Regions from separate parts of the Desulfosporosinus paludis genome, predicted to be linked through region 2. Evidence: riboswitches for the same ligand, from Rfam matches in the RefSeq annotation. Region 2 holds a riboswitch; the other holds the start of a gene.

Region 1 (7,127 bases), 830 kb from region 2:
GTTCTTAGGTATCCCGCTGCTTATTATTTCACTCTTTTGGGCTCGAAAAGGTTTCCTCAAAGGAAGGTTGTTGCTGACCGGCACCTTAGGGTATTTTTTGTACACCTATATCTCTTACACATTCTTGTGGATGTTTAACCCCTTGTTTCTCATCTATGTGTTGCTTATGTCAGCCAGCTTTTTTGCCTTTACCTTATCAATGATATCTTTTGACATTGAGCAGATGAAGGCCTCGTTTCATGAAAAGTTACCGATTAAATTCATCGGTGGGTTTCAAATATTCTTCTCCACAGCTCTAGGCCTTATGTGGCTTGGAAGAATTGTCCCCTCAATTATAAATGGCTCTATTCCTTTGGGCTTGGAACATTATACCACGTTAGTCATACAGGGAATGGATTTGGGTTTCATCGTCCCAATTGCCTTTATCTCAGGTATATTGATCTTAAAAAGAAATAATTTTGGCTATTTGCTTTCATCGGTCATTATAATAAAGGGTTTTACAATGGGGGCAGCACTGACAGCAATGATCATCGCTCAAGCTGTTGCTGGAGTTCCGATGAGTTTTTTAGAAATCATGATGTTTCCCCTGTTCAGTTTGCTGATTGTCTGGTGTTTAGTTTTAATGCTAAAAAACATTAATGAAAATGCCCATTAGTCAATTATTGCTTAAAGGACCTAGCCAAACAAGCCCTCGACCATTCGGCGAGGGCTTGTTGTGCTCAGAACATCAGTTTCAAGATAGGGATCTTCGAAAAGATCTTAACGGCGATAATTAAAGTGTTCTTTGGCTTTAACCATAGCTACAATGATTTCGTTTAACGGGACAGGGACACTTGATTCGTGAGCCAGCTTTACCACGGCACCATTGAGAGATTCGATTTCCGTTCGGCGACCACTTTGAATATCTTGAAGCATCGAGGCATGGTGAGCGGATGTCGGTGGTATTAAATTAGTATAAAGATTCTTTAAATAGCTCTGGGCATCTGGCCAAAAGGTCATTATGCCCCTTGCCGCAAACACATTAAATATTTCTTGAATCAAGGTATTCATTAGATCTCTGGTAACGGGTTCTTCAGCCAATTGTCCATAATTCACTTCAAAGACTGCTCCAAAAGAATTTAAAGCCGAGTTATAAATTATTTTACCCCAAATATATTTCATGATTTCATTTGAAGCCTTTGTGGGGATACCTGCCTTGCGAAATATGCCGGCAAACTCCTCCAGCAGTTCAGAGGCTATAAGGTTTTTAGGAGAGCCTATTACTACGTCGTCAGCTATAACAGTAACTATTGATTCCCCTGGTACAGACATTTCAGCTCCGAAAATGACTCGCCCTAAAACGATTCTCTCTTCTGAAATATATTTCGCGGCAGCTTCAAAATTCCCATAACCGTTTTGCAGAAGGAAAATATGGGTAGTCTCCCCAACGAGTTGGGATATTTTTTCGGCAATTTCTTCAGTGGAAAAGGATTTCACTGTAACAATAATCATGTCAAATTGTTCACGATCCAATTCACACACATCTGTTACCACTCTGTCAAGCTTCGCAGCATGCTCTCCCCAAATACCTGAAACTTTTACTCCACTCGTCCTTATCTTATCTAAAGCAGCAGGCCTTCCTAAGCCCGTCACTTCGTGCCCTGCCAGACTCATAAAACAGGAATAAACGGTTCCTAATGCTCCCAAACCAACCACTAAAACTTTCAATTTTGTTCCCCCTCGAAATACAATTGTCCATGTTGTACTTCTTATAAGTTACCACACTCTCCTTAATAAGGGAATCGATTTGGATGTAAAAGGGGCTGCCCTCTTAAATGAATCTCCTTCACGGACATCATTATCGGGCAGCCCCTTAAAAATTCTGTTCTATCTTCCGATGAAGTCTTGCACAAATACATAACCATACGTCGGACTCGAAGTGATACCTATCCCAATGTAGTTAAACGATGCATTCAGGATGTTCGCTTTGTGCGGCGGATCATTCATCAAAGCTTGATGAGCAGCGTCTACCGATGAATCCCCGGCAATATTCTCCCCTGCTGACGTGTAATTGATACCAAAAGTCTTCATCATATTAAATGGGTCCCCATAGGTTGGGCTTGTGTGGGAGAAATAGTTTTTAGCTACCATCTCATCACTTTTCGTTTGAGCCATTTTTTGAAGCTGAGGATCAATTTTCAGCGTGCCAACGCCGGCTTTAGAGCGTTCTTGATTAATTAAATCAAGCATGTGCTGTTGCCCTGTCGTCAACGTAACTTCAGAAGGAGCTGGCGCAGGCTTTGCGGTCTGTTGAGTTGTTGTGGGATAGTAAGGCTGGGCTAAACCTCCCGAAATTGCTCCAACGGTATCATTAGTCAAATGAACGACCCACCAGCTTCCTAATTTACCCAAACATTCAAGCACTTGACCTTTGTATACTGCTCCGACTTTTAGAAAAGTGGTTGATGGCCCTGATCGAACGTTAACGGCTGAAGCGGTAATTTTAAGCTGTGCCGGAACATTGGTACGGCTAAATTGAGTTTGGGCGAGACTCTGAAAAGGAAAAGATACTAAAATTACTATTGTCACTATTATAATACTCAAAAATAAAATTAACCGTTTCATAGTACCTCCTCTGAATTAAATGGAGTTATATCTTCTGACTAGTACAGGGAAATGAGGCTAGACCTTTTTGCGGTCAAGCCTCATTTATCTTCCCATTCTTAAGCTAGTAATGTTACTTAGCTAGATCTGGTAATGCTTTCTTAACCATGTCAAGCACGGTAGGATCTGTAATTTCCACATTCTTTGTTGTTGGGTTGACTTTGGTAGCAGACTCTGGAATGGCTGTGAAACTGTGGTCAGCAGTTGTGTGACCATGGGGGTCAGACTTATTATCCCACATTATGGTATTTACGTCGTAATTTTTACCCGCATGACAGGTTGCGCAAATGTCATTCGGATTATCCTGCTTCAACAATCTGCCCTTAGTATTAGTACCGTGTACGTTATGGCAAGTCAAACATCCGTTGATCATACCAGTAGTGTTGTGTTTGCTGAAGGTATAGTCACGTGTGCCATAGTGGTTCGTGGTAATAATCGCACCTGCTGTGGCGCCTGTTGTGGTATCTTTCGTCGGATCACTCTGATGGCACTTCAAACAGGTCGTAGAAGTCGGCAATGGCATGGTGGCCTTCCTTTGATCATCTGTGGTAGCTGCAATGTGAGCGCTTCCCGGACCATGACAAGATTCGCAGGTAATTGTTAAGTCCGGTGTACCTGCTTTACCCATACCTGGGCTATGGCAATCAAGGCAAGAGTAATCTCCTGCAGACCAGTTCTGTGTGCCTTTGACCAAGCCAGGGTTATCGATCTTATACGTTCCGTCAGGATTCTTGATTAAATGACCCACCCGATAATACTGCTTGGCAAAACCAGCGTCTTTCGGGATCTGAGCCACAACATAGGTATCCATTTGCACGCCAAGTGCTTTGCTTAAATCGACAGTTGTAGATTTTGCATTATTGGCAGCTCCATCATAGACAGTAACCGTGCCGTAGGTCTTGTCGAGTTTGTAAGCAGACAATGGTTTAAAGGATTGAAAATGCGGTGTTTTGTCGTAGTTTGCTTTCTTATGACACGATTGACAGGTTTGTTCTCCGACATAGGTGAGATTAGTGTTCGCAGTTTGAGTCACGTTTGTCGTCGGGGTCTGTTGAGTTGGTGCGGGAGTCTGTGTATTACAGGCTGCAACCAGAGTGATAATGACTAAAGTCAAGATGCATAATACAAGAATTTTAAGCCGACGCACTGAAAATTACCTCCTTCACTGGTTCCTTAAACATCCCTAGTTTGCCGAAAAATGCTTGTTTTATACCAAACGCGAAAGATGTTTCAGTGCGGATATTATTACATATTTTTGAGAATTTAATGTAACAATAAGAACGGAATTGCGAAAGGAGTCGTCAAAACGTATTAAAAGGGGATGATGAATATGGCACCGAACGAAGGGCAGCCGGCCAAAGCCAGTAAGGCCCAAAGAACTGTGTTTATTGGATTGATTGTAATTGTCGTGCTAATTGCTGCAGCGTATGCCGGGATGCACTACACCTCCCGCCCGCAATTTTGCACCTCTTGCCACGAAATTGCTCCCCAAGTCGCTTCTTGGCAAACAGGACCGCACAAAGATGTGGAGTGTTTAAGTTGTCACGCTGCTCCAGGAAATCTGGGCTACATAGTGCGTAAGCTAAGCAGTTATAAAGAACTGTATCTTCATTTCACTAATCAAGTCCCTGCTACACTTGCATGGACGCCGCATATCGATGCTTGTTTGTATTGTCATAGCGGAAAAGACAGTGCCTATCCTAATGCTAAAAACATTACTCTCGCTCCTGGATCTGCGCCGAATGCCCCACCTATCAGCCACCAGCCTATGATTTCTGGCAACGTAAGCTGCATATCCTGCCATGGTAATGTTGGTCACTCATCTGGATCAAAATAACTAATATCTAAATATCACTAGAGTTGCATTCAAATATTTTGCAAGATAATCAACACATAAACAAAACACGAAAACACGGGGAAGCCTAATTGGCCTTTCCCGTGTTTTTAATAGCTTTGACAAAACCGTTTTAACTTATCTTTGATAATTTTCTTAATCCCTACGCATTCTCCAACCGTAAAACCTTCCATAAAAGATATGAGACACCCCACGCTAATACGAACAGCCCAACAAGCAAATAGCCTATTCCACCGAAGTTAAGGTTTTGTATCCATCCCCAAACTCCTCCATTAAGTCCAAGCTTTGGAGTAATTATCTGGGCCAATTCGATTAAGCCGATAAACAATGCTGCAATAACAGAAAGGCCGGTAACCGATAAATTATAATAAATCTTACGTAGCGGAGTAGAAAATGCCCAATGATAAGCAGTTGTCATGAAAACCCCATCCGCAGTGTCCATTAGGCTCATACCAGCAGCAAATATAATCGGTAATGATAGAATTGCAGTAATAGGCATTCCTTTGGAACCAAGAGTAGCAGAAATTGCTAATAATGCTACTTCTGATGCAGTATCAAAGCTTAAACCGAAGAGAAAGCCCAGTGGATAAACATGCCAACTCTTGTTAATAAACCGATATAGAGGTTTAAAGAAGCGGGATAAGAAGCCCCGGTTTAAAAGTAGTTGATCAAGATTTTCTTCATCGATCTCACCTCGACGCAATTTTAAGAAGAACCCATAGATATCAAACCAAATGTAAAGATTAAATAGCCCGATAAGCAAAAGAAAACTTCCAGCAACCGCAGTTCCGATCAGACCAGCGATAGCTTGTATTTGTGGAATGTTCTGTTGTGCCCAATGCATTGAAAATGCTGTAATAATTGCCATTATGCAGACAACAGTAGAATGGCCAAGCGAGAAGAAAAATCCAACCCCCATCGGATCCTGTTTTTGCTGAATCATTTTACGTACTGTGTTATCGATCGCCGCGATGTGATCAGCATCAAAAGCATGACGTAAGCCTAGTGTGTAAGCAAGAAAAGCAAACCCTAGTAATTGTGGATATTGCTTTAAATTCAAAAACAACATCGTCATGCCCAAAAGGTGTATTCCTGTTACTGCCACTCCAAAACTGAGCCATTTAGGACGACTCTTCATTTTTACATGGATGTTTTTCAAAATTTATCCTCCTTTTATTACCAAGCCTTGAAAGGACATTTGCTGGATTAACTGATCATACCGTACCCGATACCCCATGCTTGGAGGTAGTAAATAAAAACAAAAAAACCCTTCACCAACAGAAGGGTAAAAAGCTTAACCTGTATCAGGTAACAAAAGTAATCCTGAATACACAGGTATACACCCCCTAACATTCCCGTAGGTAGTTCAAATTCGGAATAAGCAGGTCTCCTGGCTCAAGTTCTTCGTTAACTCACGTCTTCCCGGATAAATCCCAGTGACACTTTGTGAGTTACCTCCCTTATACAGTGGCGGGCACCGCGTCAGCTTTAACTGACTTCCCTTTTCAATTCCTTCCCTCGGGAAGGAATCACTCATCCCAGATATTTAATTGTATTTATGGTATCATGAAACAATTAAGTATGTCTAGTACCAACTTGCCAAAACAATCACACTATTTCGGCATACGGGAGTGTCAGTGACACTCGGGAGCTAAGTTAGATCGAAATTCAAGCCCCTAACGCTAGCTCCTCAGAAATGACAGACTGCGCGACTTTTCGCCCTGAATAATTGCCCTATCTGCGCAACTAATAACTAAGTAACTCAACTTTCGCATAGCAAAAGTTACCTCCAACCCTGTATATATCTAAGTTGCGACAAAATATTTCTGTCTATTGACAGAAAATTTAAATGCTGGATTCTCGGCGGATTACCTTCTGATGGATGGCTGGTTTACTCATGCACCACTACTTCAAAACTGATGGATAAGAGACTTCACATCATTGGGATGGTAAAGGAGCTAAAACAACGTTATCGTTTCGAGGGAAACGCATTAAGTTTAAGTGAGTCATATACCAAACTCCCTAAAAACCCCAAAGCAGAAACTCTCGGCTCAGTTCGAGTTCAAACCCTTGCAAGTTTATCTCTTAAGATAAAGCGTATATCAAACCATGTGAAACTTTAGATGAGCTTAAATATGAGATAGACCAATATATGAACTACTATAACAATTTCAGATATCAATGGAATTTAAAGAAGATGACTCCTGTTGAATACAGAAATCATCTTCTAAGCATTGCATAGTCTTGACTGCTAGGTCTTTTTTTGTCATTACCTGAACTTATATAGCAAGACCTCCAGAATATACGTAAAAAATATTTTCCACATGGAATGAGTAGGCTCAAGCTTACTCATTTTCCGTTCGTATGCAATCAGATTAATACCTCTATCAGCTATCCTTCTTCATGAGAAATTCACAACTTTTTCATCAGTTTATCGTATCAGAAAGTTAAACTAACAGCATGACTGAACCACAATCATGAAACAAGGCTGAAAAATGAAAGTTTATGAGGAGGAGTAGCGAATAAAATACAAAAAAATTACTGTGATTTTGGACGTTATGAGAAGGTTGTGGGATAAGGCGCAATACACTGTGTCATATCCCACACATGGAAATTGAAATTACTTGCA
Region 2 (7,127 bases):
CCAAAATACCGTCGATTCTTCCAGTTACCTGCTCCATAATCACGAAGACAATTCCGATGATGACGGAGCCTACAAGGGCTTTGGTGTCAGTTCTGAATAATTTTTCTTTCATTTCAATTCTCCTCCTAAAGTTTGATGATTATATTAATGGTAATAACCTGACTGCAAGGCTGATGCTTATTACCAATAACATCGCAGCGATTAAGGCAATATCGTAATACTTCATCTCTAAATCTGTTGAAAAAGTTCGGGTTTTGCTTCGTCCATACCCTCTCAGCTCCATGGCTAGGGCTATTTCTGTAGAACGTCGTACAGCGCGATACAAAAAAGGCAGGAAGGTTGGAATAATGGCTTTAAGATCGTCCCAAACATTTTCCATCTTTAAGCCTCTGGTACGCTGGCTATCGATGATGGATACATATTCAGCTTTCATAAGCGGGAGGAAGCGAACGCCAAGCCCCACCAGCATGGCAAAACGGTAAGGAATTCTGAATTTGATGAGCATCAAGGTAAAATCTTGAGCTGAAGCCGAGGTGAAAAATTGCAGACTTGCAGAGAAAATGAGGGTGGCCTTAAGTATACCGGTGATCGCTAAAGGAATAGCTTCACTGTAAATTTTGAGGATTCCCCATTGATAGATCAGAATACCTTCCCGGCAGAAGATTAGCTGAACGAACAATATCTGAAGACCCAAAAGCAAGATGATCATGATCATAACCTTATATTGTTTTAAGGAACCAGATAGGATCAAAGAGGCTACAATGCATACTAATAAAACAAGACTCAACTGAACAGCGGTTTGACAACTCAGGGCAAAGTAGATCATCAGTGCATACCAGACTAACTTCGTCCGGGGATCTAGCTTAGAAACTCCCATCCCAGCCCCCCCTAAATAAAGCAATGTCTTGAAAATTCAGTCCAATTTCTTTAAGTGCCTCGTTATATTCCGGAAGATCTTTTATGGAAATATCAAATTGCAGGCGATGGTTATTCAGCGCAACTAAGCGATTCGAATAGGCTTTGGCCAACGTGAGATCGTGGGTTATACACAAAATTGTTTTGCCTTTTTGAGATAAGTCGAAAAGTTTATTCATAATCATAAACCCTTGGTTTTCATCGAGGCCCGAGGTGGGTTCATCAGCAATGATGAATTCCGGATCACCGGCAAGGATGGAGGCTAAGGCTAAAAGCTGTCTCTGACCACGGCTTAAGCGCTGAGGATGCATTTTCTTATAATCCAGCAGCCCTACGAATTCTAAGCACTCATCAATTTTCTGATCAATGACTGCCTCTCGCTCCCCTCTTAGCTTCAACGAAAATCCAACTTCTTCTTCCAAGGTGCTTGCAAAGATCTGGTGGTCGGGGTTTTGAAATAGAAAACCTATTTGTGTGCGGATTTTTGTCAGGTTTTCCCTATTCAACAGCTTGCCAAACAGTTTGATTTCACCTTTACAAGGCTTTAAGAGACCGATAAGCAATTTGGCTAAAGTCGATTTTCCAGATCCGTTTAAACCAATGATTGATATAAAATCACCCTTATAAACTTCTAAATGAATATCTTCACAACCTATTAGATTATTTCTGTATCGATAGGAAACATTGATGATTTTAGCGATACTTTCCTTAGGACTACTGTTAGCTATTGCAGCATCAGCGGCGTATTTCAACCTTCTCTTTTGGAGTAAGACCTGATCGTTGTAATAGTCTTCAGGCAAATACTCCTTGATAATTTCACCATCCTTAAGATAAAAGACTCTGTTAGCATAACTGAGGACCTCTTCAATTCGATCCATAACCAAAACGATCGTAAGGTTTTGATGTTTATTAAGCTGACTTAAGCGCTTATAAATCTCTAAGCGACCTTGAGGATCCAGCTCAGCGGTTGGTTGATCAAGAATCAAAATTGGAGCATTAAGGGCTAAAACACCTGCCAAAACCACACGTTGAGCCTGGCCTCCGGAAAGCGAAGCGGTCTGTCTGTTCTCATAACCGTCCAAACCCACAAATTTCAACGTATTATTAACAATCTGCTCTGTTTGTTCACAAGGAATCCCCAGATTGCCGAGGCCAAAAGCAACATCTTCATAGACATCGAGACTGATGATTTGATTATGGGGTTCCTGCATCATGTATCCCACATAATCTGACATATGATTGAGATGCACATCCTTAATATCTTGGCCTAAGATTGTGATTTTACCTGTTAATTCCGCGTTATGATAGTGTGGAATAGCACCTGTGATCGAGTGCAATAAAATCGACTTGCCAGAAGCAACACCACCGGTAATAACAATAAAATCACCTCGCTTAATTTCAAAGTTAATGTTTTTAAGAGCAGGCTTTTCTTCATTTGGAAATACAAGTTTTTCGATTATTATGGTTGCAATTGTCTCCATAGACACTCCTAAATTAAAAAAATAAAAAGTTCTAGCTTTCAAGAAGCTAGAACTTTACCATTGTTCTTTTTGAATTATTTTGTAGGCAGGTCTCCTGACTTATAGACTCAAATGTACGCCTTCCCAGTTACACCAGTGGCAAATGTACATTTTCAACATCTAATTACAGTGGTGGGTCCGTCCAGGATTTTAACCTGGTTCCCTATTATCCCTTGATGGGCACCTATAAATATGTATTTAGTTGACTTTATAATAGAATAATTCAATTAGTTTGTCAATAAGGGGTTTTAAAGTTGATGCGATTTAAAATGATCATCTTTTGATTGAACCAACTCATTCGAAGATCTGACTGAACAGGGATAACTGGCCTTTCGCCTAATTTGTTGACAGCTCTCTTTAGCATCCTTCGATGATGCAAATATGATTGGATCTGCTATCATCACTATGGCCTGTGCAGAAACCAACCCGTATACAAGATGGTTCCATACAGCTGAGTAGAACGTCTTTGTCAATCCAAACTTCTTTAGCATACCAAATTTTTGCCCGCCAATAAGGCTGCCAAGGGTTAACATTGATATGAACAATCCTTTAATCAGGTGATGATCTTTCCCTGTTTTCTTTAAGAGATAGGTTAATAACGTTCCCCAAATTGAGCCTATTCCTAAATGAGTCATCTGGCCTAAAATAAAATTCTTTCTGCGTTTTGTTCTGAAAGGAGCTACAAATAATCCGCCTGCTATATGTCCATATAAGGCCTCGGTTTTACCTGCCTTGAATATTAACAGATTTGATATATCCATAAAGATTGTTCCTATTAAACCTCCCAAAAGCCCAATCGTGATAGAATCCCTCATCTTACCAAATCTCAGTAATGAATCCGTTAGTTTAATAAAAGACTTCAACATACTCCCCCCCATTCTTAATGTTAATTATTTTGCTCCAATTGGGAGGGTTTTAACTGTTGTAATATTTGGCAAAACAAAAATTACAGCGGCTATGAATCACAACGCTGTTGCTGCAGCTCTGGTAATTAAGATCGAAATTCTCAGGTTTTTTGCATTATTTTTAGTTGCGAGGTACAATCTAACAAAAGGTGTATAGGGGGCGAATTAACGTGAATGAAGTACTGTCCATTTTAAACGACCGTTCAGCTGTTGGATATTTAGCTACAGTTGATGAAGGGAAACCGAGAGTTAGACCATGGGGATTCATGTTTGAAGAAAAAGGAAGACTATATTTCTGCACTGCAAGTACTAAAGAGGTCTATAAACAATTAATGGCTGTGCCCTATATTGAATTCTCCAAAACTACCAAAGACATGGTTTGGGTTAGAGTCAGCGGAGAAATCACGTTTGAGGAGGACATCCGCATGAAGGAAAAAATCTTCGAACACGCCCCTAATCTTAAACAGCTTTATCAGTCAGCAGACAATCCCGTTCTTAAACTTTTTTATTTAGAACATGGAAAAGCGACTATTTACGATTTTTCGCCAAATCCTCCAAAATCATTTGATTTTTAGGCTAATACCTACGCCGCTGAATAAAATTAGCGGCTTTTCTTATGTCATCGTAACCTAGAAGATCGCCCAGACAACTGGTTGTCTGATTAGCGCCAAACACTGGCACACTTACTTACCCTAGAATCATTGGAGCAGGAGGATAAAAATCATGAATAGTCCGAATTTGGCAAAACTAGAGTTGGAAACAGAACGTCTTGTACTAAGGGTTTCGGATGAGAACTTTGTAGGGGTAATTTTAGATTATTTTAAACGCAACGAGGAGTTTCTCCGGGAATGGGAGGCAGTCAAAGATCATAAATTCTATACCATCCATTACCAACAGGAAGCATTGCGGGACGAGATATCCAGAATAGCAGCAGGTGGAACATTCAGAGTCTGGCTTTTCAGAAAAAGCGATGGGTTTTCCAGAACTATTGGGTCAGTGGCTTTAAACAATATCGTCTATGGGGCCTTTCATTCATGCCATCTAGGCTATAGATTAGACGGTGAGGAGATAAATCAGGGCTACATGACTGAGGCGCTTAAGAAAGTTATCGAATTTGCCTTCAACACGATGGGGCTTCATCGTATTGAAGCAAATATATTACCCCGAAATATGCGGTCAATGAGGGTTGTGGAAAAGCTCGGATTTTATAACGAAGGCTTAGCTAAAAAATACCTGCGAATTAACGGCAAATGGGAAGATCATATTCATATGGTTCTTCTCAATGAAGCTTTGCATGCTTTAAACGATTAAGCTTTGAAGGGCATTATATAGGATATCGCTGGCAAGAGCAATTTTCTTCGGGTTAATAAAATCCGGAACATCTTCCGGGGTGTGATTTTTTAAAAGCCAATCTCTGGCCATTAAAGTAACAGCCGGAACATGATCCAGGTTGAAGAAAACTTGATCACTGTTGTAGCCATTACTTGGGGTCAATACAGCATTTGCTTTATTTTCAGCAGCAGCCCGAACAGCTTGCAGCGCCCTGTTGTCACTATTGGCCCACAATGCGAATTCCTTAAGCGGACCATTTCCTATTGTATCAACGTTAAAAACTGCATGTATACCATTTAAAAGAAAAGTCGGTTTTTGTATAAAAGAATACGAGCCCACAAATCCCATTTCTTCTGCGCCCCAGAAAGCTAATATTACATTGCGATTAGGTTTAATTCTTTCTTTGATCAATCTGCGCATGACATCAAGAATACAACCAACCCCAGAAGCATTATCGTTAGCCCCAGGATAAAGATTACCATTAAAAATGCCCAGATGGTCATAGTGAGCTGACAAAATAACAGATTCCTGACTATTTGTTCCTATTAAACCTCCTATCACATTGGCGCTGGGGGTACGAAGATCATTAGAATTCCCCGGGCGGAATGTTAGGCGACCCTTATAAAATTCTTCGACTACCGGATAAACAGTAAAAACGTTTAAGTAATTACGATTTTGATTGTCCACTAAATCGCCCAAAGGCTCCAAGCCCAGACCTTTCATTTGATCTATAAGATAAGCTGCAGCCTTTTCTTCACCGGCAGTACCACTCCGACGTCCCTGCAATTCAGGATGTACAAAAAACGAAATGTCTTCCATTGCTGTCCTGTTTAGGTACGGAGTATCCGTCTGAGGAAGATTGTGAGCAGTTTTTTTCATTAATTCACTTGTGTCTATAAAAGTAGGTACAGCTTTAGGTTTCTTAAGCAATTCCGGCCAGCCGTACCAGGGTAGTAACCCTGCACCCACACCCAACATGCATTTTAAGAAACTTCTTCTTGTCGGCATCTTGAACTTCCTCCTGGCTTATTAATCGAATAGCACAATCCCAATTAAATGTAACCCTTTCTCATTAGGTAGGCAGGTTAGGATTGTTAGCAACTTAATCCAACTTTAGCCCGATGGGGTGGAATAAGTTGCATTTTATTTCAATAGTTATAGCTTACAGACAAATTCATGTGCTCTGATTCGAGGAATCTATTGAAATAAAAACAGGAGGCCAAACGTTATGTTTTCAACAACTGTTAAAAGAAGGAAAAGGCTTGTCATTGCCGGTATAATAAGTTTTTTAATCATAGCTGCTGTACTAGCAAGGTTAGCTAGTTCTTACAAATCTATGACATGGCAGGACTTATCAGATACTGATTCATCAACGCCTGCTCCTACTATAAATATCGACCAGATCGTGATTTCTCTTAAAGATATTTTGAAACAATATGAAGCATTAGTGACTTCATCTAAACAAACGAATAGAAGCGAAATGATAGCAAATCTAGATAAATTATATCAATTAGCTTTGAATGATGATGTCAATGCGAATGCCTTAAACAATTCCTCTTCTAACAATCAGAAACTTAACGATTTAGCACAGGCCACCACATTCCTTACATCATCCATATTTGAGATGAAAGACAGCTTGCTTAATGTGGGCGATTTCAGTCAGACCCAATTACAAAGCAGCAGAGAAGACCTTGTCACAGCTATTCATGCCATAGAACGAGTCCAACAAGAATGAAAATACAGGTCGACTTCAACAGTGACCTGTATTTTTATAATCCTATTCACTCTGCCGATTAGAAATGTATCTAACATAACGATGATAAATCCACTGAATCAAGTTCATTAGATTTACTTGTTTTCTTTTTCCGCCAACACTTTGCTCAGCATTTTTCCTCCTGTTCCCCAATTATCCATAGGATTTTCCTTAATGAGGACAACAAACGCTTCTTGAGGAATTCCTAAGGTTTCACTAGCAATTTTAGTGAATTCGCTAATCAATTTTTCTTTCTTCTCTTTGTCAATACTGCCGGCTTCTAGTTTAATAAAAGGCATCATTGACCCCTCCCTTAAAATTTATTGCACTCTCCTTAAAATACACGATTGTTGCGAATTGTATTACCTCATTCTTAAAAACGTGAGTTACCCTCTACTATTTATGCTCTAAATAACAATTTATAAATCCAGTGAAGGTGGTTGTTTCTTCAGCCGCCTGATCATCGTGACTATTTGCCCCCGATGATACGACGAATGATTAATTACGTGCAGCATCTGCTTCCACAATTCCAAAGAGTAAGGTCAATGAGAGCAGCCACCAATTTTTCCGAAACTGAACGGCAGTCGTAATAATTACGTATTATTGCCAGATACTGCATTCTAGAATACACCTGAATATTCCTGCAAAATTAAGGACATTTTAAACAAAAACGCTGCAAGGATACAAACTTGCAGTGCTAAA

What was found. A riboswitch is a leader RNA that binds a small molecule or an ion and turns the genes downstream of it on or off. The one in region 2 is predicted to bind cobalamin.
Region 1: linked by a shared signal. The riboswitch ahead of VZF35_RS08350 (HoxN/HupN/NixA family nickel/cobalt transporter) and the one ahead of VZF35_RS04190 (ABC transporter ATP-binding protein) in region 2 are both predicted to bind cobalamin.

The regions. Positions count from the first base shown of each region.
Region 1 is NZ_CP144211.1:1,632,803-1,639,929, forward strand. It holds gene VZF35_RS08325 (hypothetical protein) at 1-655, shown strand, start outside; gene VZF35_RS08330 (ketopantoate reductase family protein) at 760-1,707, opposite strand; gene VZF35_RS08335 (CAP domain-containing protein) at 1,867-2,604, opposite strand; gene VZF35_RS08340 (cytochrome c3 family protein) at 2,717-3,790, opposite strand; gene VZF35_RS08345 (cytochrome c3 family protein) at 3,974-4,480, shown strand; gene VZF35_RS08350 (HoxN/HupN/NixA family nickel/cobalt transporter) at 4,641-5,648, opposite strand; cobalamin riboswitch at 5,861-6,050, opposite strand; partial or broken gene VZF35_RS08355 (IS4 family transposase) at 6,329-6,606, shown strand; partial or broken gene VZF35_RS08360 (IS3 family transposase) at 6,588-6,740, shown strand.
Region 2 is NZ_CP144211.1:800,161-807,287, forward strand. It holds gene VZF35_RS04180 (hypothetical protein) at 1-112, opposite strand, end outside; gene VZF35_RS04185 (energy-coupling factor transporter transmembrane component T family protein) at 140-877, opposite strand; gene VZF35_RS04190 (ABC transporter ATP-binding protein) at 864-2,396, opposite strand; cobalamin riboswitch at 2,463-2,638, opposite strand; gene VZF35_RS04195 (hypothetical protein) at 2,684-3,301, opposite strand; gene VZF35_RS04200 (pyridoxamine 5'-phosphate oxidase family protein) at 3,511-3,915, shown strand; gene VZF35_RS04205 (GNAT family N-acetyltransferase) at 4,064-4,651, shown strand; gene VZF35_RS04210 (M28 family metallopeptidase) at 4,640-5,680, opposite strand; gene VZF35_RS04215 (hypothetical protein) at 5,901-6,407, shown strand; gene dmpI (4-oxalocrotonate tautomerase DmpI) at 6,521-6,724, opposite strand; gene VZF35_RS04225 (DinB family protein) at 6,845-6,940, opposite strand.